DNA from 2 places in the Bradyrhizobium sp. SZCCHNRI3043 genome. Region 2 is predicted to be linked to the other one. Evidence: riboswitches for the same ligand, from Rfam matches in the RefSeq annotation. Region 2 holds a riboswitch; the other holds the start of a gene.

Region 1 (9,825 bases), on a different contig from region 2:
TGCTTTCGCTGAAGCCGGGGCTGGGGGCGAGCATCTCCAACAGCGTCGGCTGGAACGTCATCGTCGCCTGGGGCGGCGGACTCGCGATCGGTGCGCTCGCCGGCGCGGTACCGACGCTGGTTGCGATTGGTCTCGTTCCGGCGGTCGCGTTCTACTGGCAATGGCGGCTCGGCGGCATCACCGGCGATTGCCATGGCGCCAGCATCGAGGTCACGGAAACGCTGCTGCTTGCCGCCTGCGTGCTCGGTTAGAAGGCATCGCCGAGCGCCGGCGCCAGCCGGTGCCACTCGGACGCATTGCCCGGCAGGCCGAAGCGCAGCCAGCTCGGCTGAGCCGGAAAGCGCCGGACGTGGATGCCGTGCCGGGCGAGCCGCTCGGCGATGTCAGGCGCGTTCGGCGATGTGATCAGCCTGAACAGCGGCGTGCCGCCGATGACCGCGCAGCCGGCCTTGCTCAGAAGATCGTCGATGCGCTGACAGTCGTTCGCCAGCCGCGCGCGTGTCTGCTCCAGCCAAGCAGCGTCGGCCAAGGCCGTCGTTCCGATCGCGAGCGCAGGTCCGGATACGGCCCAAGGCCCGAGCTCGTCGCGGAGTCGGCGGACGACGTCAGCGGAGCCGATCGCGAAACCGAGGCGGACGCCGGCAAGGCCGTAGGTCTTGCCGAACGAGCGCAGCACGATCGTCGCCGGCGGCAGGTCGGCTGCGAGGCTGGCGTCGGCGGGACAAAGATCGATGAATGCTTCGTCGACGATCAGCAGGCCGTCGCGCCGGCGCAAGGTCGCGGCCAATCCGACCTGCACATCGCGGGGCAGCAGGCGGCCGGTGGGATTGTTGGGATTCACGACGACGGCAACATCGGCATCGGCGAGCGCATCGACATCATCGACCAGACCGACGCGATGCCCACAGCGGCGCCAGCACAGCGCATGCTCCTCGTAGGTCGGGGCGAGCACGGCAACCCTCGAGCGCGGGCGCAGCCGCGGCAGGATCTGCAACAGCGCCTGCGTGCCGGGCGCGGCAACGATCATTTCGGGCCCCGCCACGCCATAGCGCGCAGCAGCCGCTGCGCACAGCGCGTCGTCTTCGGCTTGGGCCGGCAAGCGCGCCCAACTTGCGGGCGGGATGGTCGGCACCGGGTAGGCTATGGGATTGATGCCGGTCGACAGATCGATCCACGGCCGCGGCGCATCCGGGTAGCGACGGCTGATCGCAGCGAGATCGCCGCCGTGAAGGATCGCTTCCGGCTGGTCCGCGCCCGTGCTAGTCGCTCTGTCGTCCATGTCTGTCCTTCAGCGGAGATCGATGTTCGTCTCTCTCGCGCTCACGGCGCTGCTCGTCGAGGCGGCGGTCGGTTATCCCCAGGTCCTGGTGCGGCGGATCGGCCATCCCGTGATGTGGATGGGTGCGCTGATAGCATGGGCGGACCGCCGCTGGAACGGGGCAGACGGCTTTGCCGCACGACGTGCCCGCGGCATTGCGCTCGTCTGCCTGCTCGTCGCGGGGGGGATGACCATCGGCCTCGCCGCAGCGTGGGTGATGCAGGCGGTCGTGGGCGAGCCGGTCGCAGCGATCATCCTTGGTGTGGCGGCAAGCAGCCTGCTGGCCCAGCGCAGTCTCGACACGCATGTCGCCGCGGTTGCAGAGGGACTGGAGCAGGAGGGGCTCGAGGGCGGCCGCCGAGCGGTCTCGATGATCGTCGGCCGCGATCCCGATCGGCTGGATGAAGCAGGCGTTGCGCGGGCCGCGATCGAGAGCCTGGCAGAAAACTTCTCCGATGGCGTCGTCGCACCCGTGTTCTGGCTCGTCGTCGGTGGTCTTCCAGGTATCCTGATCTACAAGGCTCTCAACACCGCGGACAGCATGATCGGTCATCTCTCGGACCGGCACCGCGCGTTCGGCTGGGCGGCGGCGCGGCTCGACGATCTCGTCAACCTGCCGGCCTCGCGCCTGTCCGCGCTGTGGATCGCAGCCGCTGCGGCCTGCATCCCGAGCGCCTCGGCTTCGGCCGCGGTGCGAGCCGTTGCACGTGATGCGTCGAAGCATCGTTCGCCCAATGCCGGCTGGCCGGAAGCGGCGATGGCTGGTGCGCTCGGACTGCGCCTGGCGGGGCCGCGCGTCTATCACGGTCATCTCGTCACCGATGCCTGGATGGGCGACGGGCGCGCCGATCTCAACGCCTCCGACATCCGGCAGGCCTTGCGGCTGTATCGGCTGGCCTGTCTGGTTCAGGCCCTGGTCGTCGCAGGACTCGTCCTGGTCAGGATCCTGTAGCCGCCACGGGCGGCGCGGGCTTGCTCGCCAATGCAAGGATACGGTCCACGTCAACGTAGCGCTCGAGATGCGCCGCGAGTGCATCCAACGTCGTGTCCACATCGATCTCATAGGAGAGGCCGCTGGTCGTCGCGCCGAGGCTGCGCAGCCAATGGCTGCGCAGGCCGTCGTCGGCGAACAGGCCATGCACGTAGCAGCCGGCTACCAGGCCATCAGGCGCGATGGCGCCATCGCGCCGGCCATCGGAGAAGGTCAGGAAGGGGCGCTGTGTCGCCCGTCCCTCCGTGTGGCCGATGTGCATCTCGTAGCCGCGGAACGAGAGCTTATCGTGCGTCAGCGTGCCCTGGACCTCGCGCAACGCCTTGTCATCGGTCAATGTCGTTTCGACGTCGAGCAGGCCAAGTCCCGCGACGGACTCGGGCGTGCCCTCGTGCCCATCGGGATCGCTGATCACACGCCCCAGCATCTGATAGCCGCCGCAGATGCCGAGCACGCGGCCGCTGCGGCGCAGATGCGCGATAAGATCGATGTCCCAGCCGACTTCACGCAAGGCGGCGAGATCGGCAATCGTGGCCTTCGAGCCCGGCAGGATCACCATCGATGCGTCGCCGGGGATCGGCGTGCCAGGCCGCAAAAACTGCAGATCGATTCCATCTTCCAGCCGCAACGGATCGAACTCGTCGAAATTGGAGATGCGCGGGTAGGCGAGGATGACGACCTTCGGCCGCTGTCCTCCCGATGATCCGCGTTCAGCCAGGCCAAGCGCGTCCTCCGCTGGCAGGCGGCGCGCATCCGAAAAATGCGGAATGAGCCCGAGCGATGTCCACCCCGTCCGCTTCTCGATCTCGTTCATGCCTGACGCAAACAAGGCCGGATCGCCGCGAAACTTGTTGACGAGGAAACCTGCCACGCGCGCGGCATCGTCCGGCGGGATCACAGTCCTGGTGCCGACCAGGCTCGCAATCACGCCGCCCCGATCGATATCGCCGATCAGCACCACCGGAATCTGCGTGGCTTGCGCAAAACCCATGTTGGCGATGTCGCCCGCGCGCAGGTTGATCTCGGAGGCGGAGCCCGCGCCTTCGACCAGCACGATGTCGGCATCCGCTGCGAGGTGATGGAAGCTGTCCAGCACGGCCGCCATCAGTTGCGGCTTCATCGCCTGATAGGCGGACGCCTTGGCGTTGCCGACCACGCGGCCCTGCACCACGACCTGCGACCCGATCTCGCTCTGCGGCTTCAGCAACACCGGATTCATGTGCACGGTCATCGGCCGCCGCGCCGCGCGCGCCTGCAGCGCCTGGGCACGGCCGATCTCGCCGCCATCAGCGGTGACGGCGGCGTTGTTCGACATGTTCTGCGGCTTGAACGGCGCCACCTTGAGGCCGCGCAATGTCAGCGCGCGCGCGAGCCCCGCGACGATCAGCGATTTGCCGACGTCGGAGCCGGTGCCCTGGAACATGATGGCGCGCGCGCGCATGAGCTCAGTACTCGATGCCTTCCTGCGCCTTCACGCCGGCCGCGAAATGATGCTTCACGAGGTTCATCTCGGTGACGAGATCGGCGGCCTCGATCAGCTCCGGCTTGGCGTTGCGCCCGGTGACGACGACGTGCAGATCGGGACGGCGCCCTGCGAGCGTGGCGACGACGTCTGCGATATCAAGGTGATCGTAGCGCAGCGCGATGTTGAGCTCATCGAGGACAAGCAGCCGGATCGACGGATCCGCCATCAGCTCCTTTGCCTTTGCCCAGGCGCGCTCGGCCGCGGCGACGTCGCGCGCGCGATCCTGCGTTTCCCAGGTGAAGCCCTCGCCGAGCGTGTGCCAGGAGACCTGATCGCCGAACTTCTCGATCGCCTTGCGCTCGCCGGTTTCCCACGCGCCCTTGCCGAACTGCACGACGCCGATGCGAAAACCGCGGCCGAGTGCGCGCAGCATCAGGCCCCAGGCCGCCGTCGATTTGCCCTTGCCCTTGCCGGTGTGAACGATCAGCAGGCCCTTCTCGACGGTCTTGGAGGCGACCTCGGCATCCTGCACCGCCTTGCGGTTCTCCATCTTCGCCTTGTGGCGTGAATCGTCGGCGCTTTCGGTCATCGGCATGTCCTTCCCGTTACTTCAATGTCAGCGGCAGGCCGGCCGCCATCAGGATCACGCGATCGGCCACGGCCGCGACGTCCTGGTTCAGTCGCCCCTGGGCATCGCGAAAGGCGCGCGCGAGCGCGTTGTCCGGCACGATACCCAGTCCGACCTCATTGGACACGGCCACGACGGGGCCAGGCGCGTCCCTGAACGCCTCGATCAGCTCGGCGCATCGTGCCGGAACGTTCATGTCGGCGAGCATCACATTGCTGAGCCACAGCGTCAGGCAATCGATCAGCATCGGCGCGCTCGAATTTGCCCGTGCACGGACCAGGCCTGCAAGATCATGCGTGGTCTCCAACGTCTGCCATCCCTCGGTGCGGCGCGCTTTGTGCTGCGCGATTCGGTCCTTCATCTCATCGTCGAACGCCTGCGCGGTCGCAACATAGGTCCAAGGTGCGGGAAGGGCGGTCACGAGCGCCTCGGCATGACGGCTCTTGCCGGAACGCGCGCCGCCGAGCACCAGGGTGAGGCGCGGCAGGGCGGGATGCGGGCGGGCGGGGACCATGGGGGACGATTCCGATTGACGGGCTTTGGCGCGACCCGTATCTAACAGATGACGGTTCTCCGAAAGGAGAGATTTAGGGAACACGGTGCGGGTTCTTGACCCAAGGCCGTGGCTGCCCCCGCAACTGTAATCGGCGAGTGTGAGGCCAAGACACCACTGGGAAACCGGGAAGGTGGCTTCATGCGGTGACCCGAGAGCCAGGAGACCTGCCGTCGACATTGCTGTTGGCCGACCCGTCGCGCGGGGAGTCGCGATGCTGGTTCTGATCCCGCCGGGATGGGCGGGATGCCGTCGGATGCAGCGCATCGTCCGGTCCTCTGGGGGAGCCGGCAAGCGACGGAGACGGCCATGAAGTTGACCCGTACCACGACCTTTGCAGCCGCGAGCCTGGTGCTGCTCGCCGCCGATCCCGCCTTCGCGCATCACATGATGGATGGCAAACTGCCGCAGACGTTTGCGCAGGGCCTGCTGTCCGGCCTCGGCCATCCTGTGATCGGAATCGACCATCTGGCCGCCATCGTCGGTGCGGGCATCGTTGCAGCGCTTCTGGGCCGCGGCTTCGCGCCGGTGCTCGCCTTCACCACAGCGATGATCGCGGGCGTCGGCCTTCATGTGGCCAAGGCCAACATCCCGGCTGCCGAGCTGCTGGTCGGCCTGACCACCGTCGTGGTCGGTCTGGTGGTGGTGATGCGTGGCGGTTTCGGCGTGCTGCCCGTCGCCGGCCTGTTCGCCGTGACCGGCCTCGTCCACGGCTATGCGCTGGGTGAATCGATCGTCGGGGCAGAGAACACCCCGTTCGGGGCCTATCTCGCCGGTCTGCTCGTGATCCAGACCCTCATCGCCGCCGGCGCGTTCCTCGGCACCAGGCTGCTGTCGGCGAAGGCCAAGGCGGCTGCGCCGCTGGCGCTGCGGCTCGCGGGCGCCGCCATCGTGCTGGTCGGCGGCGTCGCCGCGGCGACGGCGGCCGGCGTGATCGGCTGATTGATGACCGCATCGGAGACTGGTGAGACGACGCTGTTCGTCTGCGTCACCTGCCGTTCGCAGGCGACGGAACCTACGCCGCCTGATCAGCCGCGGGCCGGAGCCCGTCTGCTCGCCGCGATCGAGACGTTGCCGACCGCGCAGCGCGCCGGTGTCGCCGTGGTCGGCGTCGAGTGCCTGTCCAACTGCAATCGTGCGTGCACGGTTGCAGTGACGGCGCCGGGCAAATGGACCTACGTGCTCGGCGCGCTCGATCCGGATCTGCATGTTCAGGATGTGCTGACATTCGCGCAGCTGCATCAGCGCCATGACGCCGGCCTGCCGGCCTGGCGCGAGCGTCCCGAATACATCCGCAAGAACACCGTTGCGCGCGTTCCCGCGCTGTCAGCACCACGCTGAAACGAGAGATCGTATCGCCATGACGAAGTCGTTCGCCAAGACGCCTTGCACCATCGTCACCGGTTTCCTCGGCGCCGGCAAGACCACGCTGGTGCGCAACCTGATCGAGACCGCGAATGGCCGCCGGCTCGCCATCATCGTCAACGAGTTCGGCGATGTCGGCATCGACGGCGACATCCTGAAAGGCTGCGGCGTGCCGGACTGTCCGGAGGATCGCATCGTCGAGCTGTCGAACGGCTGTCTGTGCTGCACCGTTGCCGATGATTTCGTGCCCGCGCTCAGGAGCCTGCTGGATCAGAAGGAGCCGCCCGAGCATATCGTGATCGAGACCTCGGGGCTCGCGCTGCCGAAGCCGCTGGTGCAGGCCTTCAACTGGCCGGAGATCGCGACGCGCGTCACCGTCGACGGTGTGGTGGCGGTCGTCGACGGCCCGGCGGTGGTCGCGGGACGCTTCGCCGACGATCCCGAAGCGCTCGCCGCGCAGCGCGCCAGTGATGCTTCACTCGATCACGACAACCCGCTGGAGGAGGTCTACGAGGACCAGCTGCTGTGCGCCGATCTCGTCGTGATGAACAAGAGCGACCTGATGAGCGAGGAGCAGCGCAAGGATGTCGCGGCCGAGATCACGGCGAAGGTGCAGCGTGCCGTCAAGGTGATCGCGACGGAGCACGGCAGGCTGTCGGCTTCAATTCTGCTCGGGCTCGGTGCCGCAGCGGAGGACGATCTCGCGGCCCGACCGTCACATCACGACAACGAGGCCGAGCACGACCACGACGATTTCGAGAGTTTCGTGCTCGACGTTCCGGCGCAGGCTTCGCCCGATGCGCTCGTCGACCGCATCGCGGCCGCCGTCGACGCGCATGACGTATTGCGCGTGAAGGGGTTCGTGGAAGTCGCCGGCAAGCCGCTGCGCCTCCTGGTGCAGGCCGTCGGCAACCGCATCCAGCATCAGTTCGAGCGCCCGTGGCGATCCGGCGAATCGCGGCAGGGGCGGCTGGTGATCATCGGCGAGCGCGGCCTCGATGCCGCCGCCATCCAGAGCCTGATCACAGGATAGGCGGGACCGATGCACCTGCTGGCGACAACGGGCGCGGATCTCGACGACCTCGAACAGGCCGTGGATCTTGCACAGTCGCCGGCCGAAATCGTCGTGCTGTCGTTCTCGGATAGCGATTTGTCGGCATTGGCCGAGGCCTGGACCGCGTCGTCGGATGAGCTGCCGAGCCTGCGCCTCGCCAGCTTGAAACGGCTGAAGCATCCGATGTCGGTCGATCTCTATGTCGACCGTGTCGTGCTCGGCGCGCGCGCCGTCGTCGTGCGCTGTCTCGGCGGGCTCGACTATTGGCGCTACGGGCTGGAGCGCATCGCATCGGTCTGCCGCAGCCGCAACATCCCGTTCGCGGCACTGCCGGGTGACGATCGCGCCGACGAGAGGCTCGATGCGCTCTCGACCCTGCCGAAGGACGCGACCTCGCGTCTCTACGGCTATCTGCACGAGGGCGGCGTCGGCAATGCGCGCGAGGCCCTGCGCTATCTCGCGACGCTGCTCGGGCGCGACGCGCATTTTGCGGAGCCGGTCGCGATCGGTTCGATCGTCGGCTTCATGCCCGATCGCGGAGCGGTCGGCATCGATGATCTCTGCGGCCACGATGATGCGCGGCCCACCGCGTTGATCGTGTTCTACCGTGCGGGCCTGCTCGCCGCGGATACGGCAGGGATCGCGGAGCTGATGCGGGCGCTCGAAGGTGAAGGGCTGGCGGCGGTCGCGGTCGCGGTGACCAGCCTGAAGGATCCCAATATCGGGGATGCACTGGCGCGACTCGTCCAGCGCCGGCGTCCTGCGATCATTTTGAACGCCACCGCGTTCTCGGCGCTGCGCGACGACGGCACCACGGTGCTCGACCTCGCGGACGCGCCGGTCTTGCAGATCATCCAGGCGCAGAGCACCGAAGAGGCCTGGGCCTCGTCGGCGCGCGGACTGTCGCCGACGGATCTGGCCATGAATGTCGTTCTGCCGGAGCTCGACGGCCGGCTGTTGGCGCGCCCGATTGCGTTCAAGGGTGAAATGCCGGCGGATGAGCGTCTGCAGTTCGGCACGATGCGTTATGTACCGCAACACGACCGCATTGCTTACGTCGCCCGGCTCGCGGCGCGATGGGCGCGGCTGCGGGCGCTGCCGGCAAGCGAGCGGCGCGTGGCGCTGATGCTTTCCGATTATCCGGCGCGCGGCGGGCGCCGCGGCTACGCTGTCGGTCTCGACACCAGCGAAAGCGCAGCCGCCATTGCGCGGCTGTTGGCGGAGGCGGGGTACGATATCGGCCGCGCAGCGCCGACCGCCGAAGATGTCGACGCGCTGCTGCGGGACGAGGCAGATGAGCTCGTGGTGCCGCTCGCGGCCTATCGGTGTGCTCTGGCGCTGTTGCCGGATGAGCTGCAGCGTGCCTCGCATGACAATTGGGGAGAGGCGGAAGCCGACCCGGCGGTTCGAGATGGCACCTTCCGTTTTCCGGTGCTGCGTGCGGGAAAACTCTCGATCCTGCTACAGCCGGATCGTGGCAATCGCGCCGATCGCAAGTCTGGGTACCATGACACGAGCGTGCCTCCGCGGCACGCCTATGTCGCGCTCTATGCGCATCTGCGTGAGGCCGAGCGGATCGATGCGCTGATTCATCTCGGTGCGCATGGCACGCTGGAATGGCTGCCTGGCAAGGCACTGGCGCTCTCAAATGCGTGCTGGCCGGAGGCCGTGCTGGGCCCGCTGCCGGTGATCTATCCCTTCATCGTCAACAATCCCGGCGAAGCGATGCAGGCCAAGCGGCGATTGTCGGCCCTGACGCTCGGGCATCTGACGCCGCCGCTGTCGCAGGCCGGTCTGCACGGACCCTTGCTGGAGCTGGAGGGGCTGGTCGAGGAATATGCCGAGGCGGATGGCCTCGACAAGCGCCGGCTGAAGCTGCTCGAGGAGGAGATCGTCGCGCGGGCCTGGCAGGGTGGCTTGGCCGCCGATTGCGGGCTCGACCGTGCGATGACCGGACGCGAGGCGATCGCACAGCTCGATGCGCAGCTCTGTGACATCAAGGAGCTCGCGGTGCGCGACCGCCTGCATGTGTTCGGGGAAGCGCCCGACACGGCGGCGACCGGCCTGCTTGCGGATGCGATCACGGCGGCCATGGGGCCGGCGGCCGCGACGGTCGATCGCGCCGACATCGCCGCACGGATCGCCGCGAGCGCTGCAGCCGAACGCAGTGCGTTGCTCGCGGCACTCGACGGTCGCCGCGTCGCTGCCGGTCCCGCCGGCGCGCCGAGCCGCGGCCGGCTCGACGTGTTGCCCACGGGGCGTAATCTCACCGCGATCGACCCGCGTGCGATCCCGACCCGGACCGCCGCTGTGGTCGGCGTACGCGCGGCTGACGAGGTGATCCGGCGCTATTTGCAGGATCATGGTGACTACCCGCGCGCGCTCATGCTCGATCTCTGGGCGTCCGCATCGCTGCGCACGGGCGGTGACGATCTGGCCCAGGCCTTGGCT
Region 2 (9,825 bases):
GCACAGCCGGGACATCGCCGGAGGCGGCGCGGACCGGGCCGGCCGCGAAAGCAAGCGCGAGAACGAGACAACGGACGACGCGACGGTTCGACATGGGATCCCCCTGCAGCGGTGTCTGGCGGTCCAAAGCTAGACGCAGCGGCGCTATGGCCGCAGCGGCCGCGGTCCCGGCGCGGCACGGGAAATTTTCACGACGGTGACGGCGACCAGGCCGCAGCGCTTTTGGCCCAGGCGGTTCTGCCGTTAAATGCCGGCGGGCAGGGCTACCATGGACGTGCCGAAGATGCGGACCCGCTACGACCTCAAATACCGTCTGACCCTGCGCATCTCGGTGGTCTCGGCGCTCTGCTTTGGGGCGATCTGCGCCTATGTGCTGTTCGACACCGACCGCTCGGTGCATGCGCGCAATGAGCGGATCGCCGAGATCACGGCCAGGACGCTGCAATTGCAGCAAAGCAAGATGCATTGGGTCAACAGCCCGCCGGCCGGCTTTCCCGACCTCGATGCGGTCGCTGCCGCCGCGATGCGACCGGGCCTGTGCATCGCCTATCGCGGCGTCGACGGCGCGATCGTGCAGCGCATCTGCGGCGGCGCCGAGGCGCAGACGGACGATCCGCCCCGCGCCTTCGCGATGCTGTATCGGCGGCTGTTCGATCCAGGCCGGGAAGCGGCACGGCCGGTCAGCTTTCGCGGCGAAACGACCGGCGATGCCGTCGTCTGGGCCGATGCCGGCGTCATGACCGCGGAGGCCTGGCGCGAGCTCAGCCGGCTGCTGCCCGTGCTCGGGACGGCGCTGGCGCTGCTGTGCATTCTGGCCTACGCCGCGCTGGCCCGCGCACTGCGCCCGACCCGGCTGATCCGCGCCGGGCTGGAGCGGATCGCGGCCCATGATCTGTCGGCACGGCTGCCGCCGTTCGACCTTGCCGAGCTGTCGGCGATCCGCGATGCCTTCAACCAGTTCGCCGAGGGGCTGGAGACAGCGCTGGCCCAGCGCGGCGAATTGACCCGGCGCCTGATCGCCCTGGAGGACGACGAGCGCCGCCACCTCGCGCGCGAGCTGCATGATGAATTCGGCCAGTCGCTGGCGGCGATCCGGGCGCTCGCGGCGTCGATCCGTCACAGCGCGGCGCAGGATTGCCCCGCTCTGGTGGGCGATTGCGACGGCATCGCGCGCACCGCGAGCGACATGATGGACCAGTTGCGCGGCGCGCTGATGCGGCTGCGCCCACCTGATGTCGACGAGCTCGGCCTCGCCGCCAGCCTCGAAGGCCTCGTCGCCGGATGGAACAGGCGGCAGCACGGCCGCACCGTTTTCGAGATCAGCCTGTCGGGCGGCATCGACCGACTGCCCGGCATCATCGCCACCAACCTCTACCGCATCGCCCAGGAGGCGCTCACCAATACCGTCAAGCACGCCGGAGCGACGCGCGTGCGGCTGCAGCTGACGCTTCAGGACGGGCCGGCGAGCGCGACCGTGCTCACCGTCGAAGACGACGGTCCCGCAGGTGAAGCTCCCGACAAGCCGGGCATGGGCCTGCTCGGCATGCGCGAGCGCGTCGCCTCCATGGGAGGCCAGATGAGCTTCGCGGCCACCTCCGGCGGTGGCGCGCGACTCCGCATCGAGATTCCGGTCCCGGCCTTGCCCGATCTCTCGCGTGCGCCGACCCAGCCGCAAGCGGCATGCGCGGCATGACCGCGCCCGCCGGCACCATCCTGCTGGTCGACGACCATGCCGTGGTCCGCGAGGGCTACAGGTCGATGCTGCAGAAGCAGCCGGGGCTGCGCGTGGTCGCCGAAGCCGCCGATGGCGCCGAAGCCTACCGGCTGTTCAAGGAGGTCAGGCCCGATCTCGTCATCATGGACCTGACCATGCCGGGCGTCGGCGGCATTGAGGGCATCCGCCGCATCCGGCAATGGGATCGTAGCGCGCGCATCCTCGTCTTCACGATGCATGAGAATGCGGGCTTCGCGGTGCAGGCGATCCGCGCCGGCGCCCGCGGCTATGTCACCAAGAGCAGCCCGCCGGAGACGCTCGTGCGCGCCGTCATGGACGTGCTCGCCGGCCGCATCGCGATCAGCCCCGACATCGATCACGAGCTCGCGCTCAGCCGGCTGTCCGGCGAGCGGGCGGCCGCCGACGTCCTGTCCGCGCGCGAGTTCGAGGTGATGCAGATGCTGCTGGCCGAACGGACCACCGACGAGATCGCGTCAGCGCTGCATCTCAGCCCGAAGACGGTTGCCAACCTGCACTCGCTGATCAAGGACAAGCTCGGCGTCGCCAGCGACATCGAGCTGGTACGGCTGGCGCTGCGGCAGGGCCTGCTGACCTGAGCCCGCAGGGCTCACGTCAGCGCAAGGAATGTCAGGAGTCGTTGGTGTCGATCTGCGGCGTCGCGGCGGCTTCCGACGCTGGCTCCGTGACGGGATCATCGATCAGGTGAAACTCGCGCCCGAGCCGGCGCTGCACGCTCATCACGGCGCGGTCGACGTCGCTGATCAGGCTGTCGCCGAGAACGACGTGCGGGATCTCCCAGTTGCGGCCGCTGCGCGCGTCGAGCGCATGAACGGCCGGCACGCGTGCCGTCTCGCACCCCGGCTGCGCGCGAATCTCCTCCTCGACCAGGCGGGTCAGCTCCGCCTGGGTCTTGCCGATGGTCGTCATCGCCGGCATCAGGCCCTGGTCACCGGCGTCAGACCGAGCCGCTTGGCAATGATGCGATCGACGGTCCGCTTCGGAAGCACCCGCACGATCCATTGCCTGATAGCATCGGGCGCGATCTCGTAGCGCACCCTGGGCGCCGGCAGGGTCAAGGCGTCGGCCACCCGCGCGGCGATGGTCTCGGCCGGCAGCCCGGTCTTGCCGAGATGCAGCATGAAGCCGCGAATCTTCTGCAGCGCCGGGAAGAACGGCGAGGCCTGGTACGCCGACAGGTCGACCTCCTCGGCCTTGGCCCAGATCGGCGTCTTCACCGCCCCCGGCGCGATGACGATGACATCGATGCCGAACAGCATCAGCTCGCGGCGCAGGCTCTCGGATAGCCCCTCGACCGCATGCTTCGAGGTCGAATACGGCGCCATCAGCGGGTTGCCGTTGCGGCCCGCGACCGAGCTGATCATCACGATCCGGCCGCGCTCTCCCTTCATGGCCGGATCGGCGCCGAGCAGCGGCGCGAACGCCTGGGTCGCAATGACCGGACCGATGACGTTCACTTCCATCTGATGGCGAAACTGCTCGATCGGCAGCTCCGTCACCGGCCCCGCGACGGCGATGCCGGCATTGTTGACGAGACCGGCGAGCGTCTCGCCCTTGAGCGCCGCTCGCACCTCGCCGGCGGTCGCCTTCACCGCCGCTTCGTCGGTCACATCGAACAGCAGCGGCGTGAAGTTGGCGCTGAGCTCGCTGCGCAGACGGTCTGCATCGGCCTGCTTGCGAACGCTGCCGAACACGTGGAAGCCACGCGCGAGCAGGAGCTTCGAACAGGCCAAGCCGATGCCGGTGGACGCGCCGGTGATGACGACGGATTTCATGGTGACCTCAACGATTTGCGCGGCGATTATCGCACGGGATGCGGCGCGATGCTGGCGCTGATTTTTCGCACGAGGTCATCCCCGCCGAGCCCGCCCCGGAACACCGGGAGACGGCACGCGGCGCATCAACAAGATGGCCGCGGCAAGATTGGGATTTAAGTTTCAATGCTTGGGAGGATGACAGCTGACGTGAGATCGAGGGCAGCGAGCAAACTGGATGAAGGAAGGTCTGTGACCTTATGAGATCATTAACCTTTCCGTTTCGCTGGCCTGTCGTCGCCGGGTCTGTGGGGAGGTGTTTGGGCCTCATTCCATCGCCTGTCCGGCGAATCTCCGGAAGACCGCGCTCCAGCTCGTCGTCCCCCTCTACGCGTATCGCCTTAATTTTCCGTATCCGTGTTTCTCCGGGGTACTACGTCCTCCGACCCTAACGCGTTGTTATCGCCCGTGCCGAAAACTGCTCCGGCCGAGAGCCTTGCAGCGGGATCACAAGCGCGTCGCTGTCGCTCCGGCCATCCGGACAAACGAGCGCGATCGTGTCACAGCCAGAACAGCTTCCGCCTTCAGAACACTCCATCATCACCGAGCTCGAAGAGGCCGTCCGCAGCGGCTCCTCGGCGAAGCGCGTCAACACGCTGCGCCAGGTCACCAATCTGTTCCTGCATGACGGCGAACGCCTCACCGAGGACCAGATCAAGGTGTTCGACAATGTGCTGTGCATGCTGGTCTCGCGAGTAGAGACCCGCGCGCGGGCCGAGCTCTCCAAGCATCTCGCGCCGGTCGACTACGCGCCCGTCGAATTGATCCAGCAGCTCGCCCGTGACGACGAAATCTCGGTGGCCGAGAGCGTGCTGATGCACTCGAGCCGGCTGACCGAGCATACGCTGGTCGAGGTCGCGGCGACCAAGGGCCAGGATCACCTGATGGCGATCTCCAGCCGTCCGCATCTGACCGAGGCGGTGACCGACATCATCGTCGACCGCGGCGAGCGCCGGGTCATCCGCAAGCTCGCCAACAACCAGACCGCGCGCTTCTCCGATACCGGCTATTCCGGGATGATGGCGCATGCCGCGGATGACGACGAGCTGTCCGAGATCATCGGGCTGCGCGTCGACCTGCCCACCAAGCACCTGCGCGACCTCTTGCGCCGCGCCACCGAAGCCGTGCGCGCCAAGCTGATGTCCTCGGCGCCGCCGGCGTTGCAGCAGGAGATCAAGAAGATCCTCAAGGCCATCGCGGACGTCGCGCGCAGCGACGGCGGCCTGGTCGGCCGCGACTTCACGCTCGCCGAAGACGCCGTCAAGCGCATGAAGGGGCTGAACGAGCTCAACGATGCCGCCATCGCCTTCTTCGCCGAGACCCGCCGCTTCGGCGAGGTTTCCGCCGCACTCGGCCTGCTCAACAACGTCCCGACCGAGATGATGGCCAAGGTGCTCGAGGGCCCGCGCACCGACATCGTGCTGATCCCCTGCCGTGCCGCCAGGCTGGCCTGGTCGGTGGTGGCGAAGATCCTGACCCACCGGCCGATCAAGCACGCCATCGACAGCGACACCCTGAAGCTCGCCGAGCGCGACTATGCCCGGCTGTCGCTCGACACCGCCCAGCGCACGCTGCGGTTCTGGATGGTGCATAACAAGGTCGAGAAGTGAGCGGGTGCTCACAAGACGCAATCCTCATCAGCAACGACTCGCGAGCCTCCTCATACTCCGCTGTCGTCCCTGCGAACGCGGGGACGACAGCTATGGTTGTCGCAGGCGGCCGGGCATCATCAAGCCGACCGGCCAGCGTTATCGCCAGGAGATCGCCGGGCGCCGGATTGACTTTGGTGCGCCCGCACTCCTACGGTGATCGTGACGGTGCCCCTCGACCGGGGCTCAAAAGGGAATGCGGTGCCGGATGCGTCTCGCAAGAGACGTGATCGAAGGCCGCAGCTGCCCCCGCAACTGTAAGCGGCGAATCTCGCGTCATAGGCCACTGGGAAATCTCGGTCCCGGGAAGGCGACGTGGAGGTGATGACCCGCGAGCCAGGAGACCTGCCGTCAGCCGTGGTCACACGCGAGGATGCCGGTCGGGGCGTTATTGGCATCGTTTTCAGGCAGGTCTGCAAAGGTCTGCGTGAGACCTCGTTCGCGGTGACGTGCCACTGACGTCATGCCGAGGTCACTCGTGTCTCCCGTTCCCCATGCCAGGCGGCATCGCGCCGTTCTGTCGTCGCTCTGCGTCCTCGCGTCGTTTGCGCTGCTCGGTGCTTTCCCGGCAGCCGCGCAGCAATCCGCCTCCCCCAACCTTTTGCCGCCGGTCGAGGTTGACGCGCCGCGCAAGCCGGTTGCCGCAGGGCCGGCGGTGTCCGGCGGTTCTCCAACCCGCAACGCCGCGCGACGGCAGACGCCGGCTGCAAAGCCGGCAGCGCCGGCCAGCGCCCCCGTCGCCGTCAGCCCGACCGGCGTTGTGACGCCGGTCGCCAACGTCGCGAATGCGATCACCGTGGTGACCGACAAGGATATCGCCGCGCAGCAGGCCCGCACCGTGCCGGACATCCTGAGCACGGTCCCCGGATTGAACATCGTGCAGGCCGGCGGCCCGGGCGGCCAGACCAACGTCTTCATGCGCGGCACCAATGCCAACCACACCAAGCTCATCATCGACGGCATCGACGCAGGCGACGTCACCAACGGCAACGGCGCGTTCGATTTCGCGCATGTGCTCGCCGCCGACATCCAGCAGCTCGAGGTGCTGCGCGGGCCGCAGAGCGGACTGTACGGCTCCGATGCCATCGGCGGCGTCATCTCGGTGATCACGCGCAAGGGCGACGGACCTGCGCGGGCGACCGCCTCGATCGAGAGCGGCTCGTTCAAGACCTTCAACCAGTCAGCCGGCGTCAGCGGCTCCCAGGACAATGTCAACTACGCAGTCAACGTCGCGCGTCTGCACGCCGGTGACGTTCCGGTGACCCCGTGGCAATTGCTGCCTGCGGGGCAGAAGGCCATCGGCAACGCCTACGACAACGTCACCGCCTCGTCCAAGCTCGGCGTCGATCTCAACGAGGCCTGGACGCTCAATTCGGTGGTCCGCTACACTGACGCCACCCTGCTGTTCACCGGCGACAGCGGCTTTCCCAGCTTTCCCGACGCCGCCCAGAGCAACCACACCATCCATCAACTGGCGACGCGCGAGGAAGCCGTATGGTCGCTGCTCGGCGGCCGCATCAGGAACTACTTCGGCGTCAACTATGTGAACAACTGGTCGTCCGATCTGACGGCCGGCAATCCCGTCGCCGCGGTCGCGACCGGCGAGCGCATCAAATATGACTGGCACGCGGTGACCGAGCTCGCCCCGCGCAACAACCTGATCGTCGGCCTGGAGCAGCAGACCGAACGGCTGAAGACCACCGACCTTTCGGCCGAGAACGGCAACAAGGCCGGCTTCGTCGAGCTGCAGACCGAGTTCGCGAAGCGCTGGTTCGTCGTGGCGAGCCTGCGCAACGACGTCAACGACCAGTTCGGCGGCCATGGCACCTACCGGATCGCGCCGGCGGTGATCCTGCCGGTCACCGAGACCAAGCTGAAGGCGAGCTACGGCACCGGCTTCAAGGCACCGACCTTGAGCCAGTTGCACCAGGATTTCCCGGCGTTCAACTTCTTCGCCAATCCCAACCTCCGGCCGGAGCAGAGCGCCGGCTACGATGCCGGTTTCGAGCAGCCGCTGTTCGACGATCGCGTCCGCTTCGGCACGACCTACTTCCACAACAGCATCACCAACCTGATCAATTTCAACGCGACCTTCACCTCCTACGCCAATGTCGGCCTCGCCACCACCGAAGGCACCGAGAGCTTCGTGACGGCGCGGCTCACCGATCGGATATCGCTGCGCGCGGACTACACCTTCACCCGCGCCGTCGACGCGGCCACCGGCCAGCAGTTGCTGCGCCGGCCGAAGGAGAAATGGAGCGCCACCGCCACCTGGCTGCCGATCGATGCGCTGAGCCTGTCGGCCACCTTGCTGCGGGTCGGCGACTGGCTCGATGTCAGCCGCGACGGCATGACCACCGGCCTCGTCGCACCCGGCTATGCGCTCGTGAACCTGCGCGGCGACTACGCGCTGTCCGACCAGGTCAAGGTGTTTGGCCGGATCGATAACCTGTTCAACCGTCACACCCAGAACCCGACCGGCTTCCTGGCGCCCGGCTTCGGCGTGTTCGGCGGCATCCGGCTCGCGAGCTTCGGCGTGCAGTGACGCAGACCTCCCGAAGCGGCTGACAGCCGCCTCAAAACTGGACTACAATTGCAACAACAGGAGATGGTTCCATGACTCTCGACGTCCTCGCCCCCTCTGGTTCCGAGGCTCGCCTCGCGCCCGTCCCGCCGCGGCATGCAGCCGCGTTTTGTTTCGCGCTGCTGACGACCGCCTGTGCGCTGGCGAGCTTCGTGTTCGCCTGCGCGACGCCGTTTGCGGCCTTCGCCGTGATTGCGGCCGCCATGCTTCCGCTGCGCACGGCGCTGCCGGTGATGCTCGGCGCCTGGCTGGTCAACCAGGGCATCGGCTTCGGCGCCCTGCACTATCCGGTCGATGCCAATACGCTGGCCTGGGGCGCGATGATCGGCGCCGCCGCGCTCAGCGCCACTGCCACGGCCCGGGGCGTGCTGCAGGCTCTGCACGCAAGCCCGGCTCCGCTCGCCTTTGCCGCCGCTCTGCTGGGCGCCTACACGGCGTATGAGCTGGTGCTGCTGGCCGCCACGCCCGCACTCGGCGGTGCCGCGAGCTTCACGCTCCCGATCGTCGCCCGCCTCGGCCTGACCAGCGCCGCCTGGCTCGTCGGCCTGGTCGCTGTCAGCGAGATCGTCCGCCTGCTCGCGCCGCTGGCCTCACGCCGCGCGACGTCCTGAAACAGCCTAAGGACTCACCGACCAAACAAAAACGGCGGGCCTCGGCCCGCCGTTCTCAATTCTCAGCAAGTCCTGCGCGAACTCAGTTCTTCGACTTGTCGACCAGCGCGCCCTTCTTGATCCAGGGCATCATGTCGCGCAGCCGGGCGCCGACCTCCTCGATCGGATGCTGGGCGAGCTTGGCGCGGGTCGCCTTGAACGAGGTCTGGTTGACCTTGTTCTCCAGCATCCAGTCGCGTGCGAAGCGGCCGGACTGGATGTCGCCGAGCACCTTCTTCATCTCCGCCTTGGTCTCGGCCGTGACGATGCGCGGGCCGGTGACGTATTCGCCATATTCGGCGGTGTTGGAGATCGAGTAGTTCATGTTGGCGATGCCGCCTTCATAGATCAGGTCGACGATCAGCTTCACCTCGTGGAGGCACTCGAAATAGGCCATCTCCGGCGCGTAGCCGGCCTCGGTCAGGGTCTCGTAGCCGGCCTTGATCAGCTCGACCAGGCCACCGCACAGCACCGCCTGCTCGCCGAACAGGTCGGTCTCGCACTCTTCCTTGAAGGTGGTCTCGATGATGCCGGCGCGGCCGCCGCCGATCGCCGAGGCGTAGGACAGGCCGAGGTCATGGGCGTTGCCCGAGGAATCCTTGGCGATCGCAATCAGGCACGGCACGCCGCCGCCGCGCTGGTATTCGGAGCGGACGGTGTGGCCGGGGCCCTTCGGGGCGATCATCAGCACGTCGAGATCGGGGCGCGGGTCGAGCAGGTTGAAATGCACGTTGAGGCCGTGGGCGAACACGAGCGCGGCGCCCTGCTTCATGTTGTCGTGCAGGTGCTCGCGATAGATGTCGCCCTGCAGCTCGTCCGGGGTCAGCATCATCACCAGGTCGGCCCATTTGGCGGCCTCGGCGACTTCCATCACCTTGAAGCCGGCGCCCTCGGCCTTCTTGGCCGAAGCCGAGCCCTTGCGCAGCGCGATCGCGACGTCCTTGACGCCGGAATCCTTCAGGTTGAGCGCGTGGGCGTGGCCCTGGCTGCCGTAGCCCACGATGACGACCTTCTTGCCCTTGATCAGGTTCAGATCGGCGTCGCGATCGTAGTAGACACGCATTGTCGTTTCCTCTTTGAGATGGCCGGAATTGGCTGAAAAGTCAGACGCTTGGGTGAGGCACGGGCGGCTGCGCCCGGACGAAATCCGGCCCGTGTCTAGAGCATTTTGGGCGTGGTTGGAAACCCCGATCTCGCATGGCGGCCGCCTCCCTCATGCGTCCATGAAGACGGGATAGAGCGAGGCGAGCAGCAGCACGGCCATCAGGATGTTGAAGCCGCGCACCGCGCGTTCGGAACTCAGCAGCGGCCGCAGTGCGGTGCCGAACAGGGTCCAGGGGATGGTCGAGCCGATCGCCATCACGAAGCTGATCCC

What was found. A riboswitch is a leader RNA that binds a small molecule or an ion and turns the genes downstream of it on or off. The one in region 2 is predicted to bind cobalamin.
Region 1: it holds a riboswitch for cobalamin, as region 2 does, so the genes downstream of both, QX124_RS30475 (HupE/UreJ family protein) here and QX124_RS03915 (TonB-dependent receptor plug domain-containing protein) in region 2, are expected to answer to the same signal.

What each region holds. Positions count from the first base shown of each region.
Region 1 is NZ_JAUHID010000028.1:39,452-49,276, reverse strand. It holds gene cobS (adenosylcobinamide-GDP ribazoletransferase) at 1-251, shown strand, start outside; gene cobD (threonine-phosphate decarboxylase CobD) at 248-1,279, opposite strand; gene cbiB (adenosylcobinamide-phosphate synthase CbiB) at 1,302-2,270, shown strand; gene QX124_RS30490 (cobyric acid synthase) at 2,257-3,750, opposite strand; gene cobO (cob(I)yrinic acid a,c-diamide adenosyltransferase) at 3,755-4,363, opposite strand; gene cobU (bifunctional adenosylcobinamide kinase/adenosylcobinamide-phosphate guanylyltransferase) at 4,380-4,916, opposite strand; cobalamin riboswitch at 4,952-5,145, shown strand; gene QX124_RS30475 (HupE/UreJ family protein) at 5,265-5,897, shown strand; gene QX124_RS30470 (DUF1636 domain-containing protein) at 5,901-6,296, shown strand; gene cobW (cobalamin biosynthesis protein CobW) at 6,316-7,353, shown strand; gene cobN (cobaltochelatase subunit CobN) at 7,363-9,825, shown strand, end outside.
Region 2 is NZ_JAUHID010000001.1:838,556-848,380, reverse strand. It holds gene QX124_RS03945 (DUF2380 domain-containing protein) at 1-94, opposite strand, end outside; gene QX124_RS03940 (HAMP domain-containing sensor histidine kinase) at 269-1,693, shown strand; gene QX124_RS03935 (response regulator transcription factor) at 1,690-2,331, shown strand; gene QX124_RS03930 (hypothetical protein) at 2,363-2,671, opposite strand; gene QX124_RS03925 (SDR family oxidoreductase) at 2,671-3,528, opposite strand; gene QX124_RS03920 (DUF2336 domain-containing protein) at 4,065-5,177, shown strand; cobalamin riboswitch at 5,366-5,584, shown strand; gene QX124_RS03915 (TonB-dependent receptor plug domain-containing protein) at 5,695-7,761, shown strand; gene QX124_RS03910 (hypothetical protein) at 7,833-8,411, shown strand; gene ilvC (ketol-acid reductoisomerase) at 8,494-9,513, opposite strand; gene QX124_RS03900 (LysE family translocator) at 9,664-9,825, opposite strand, start outside.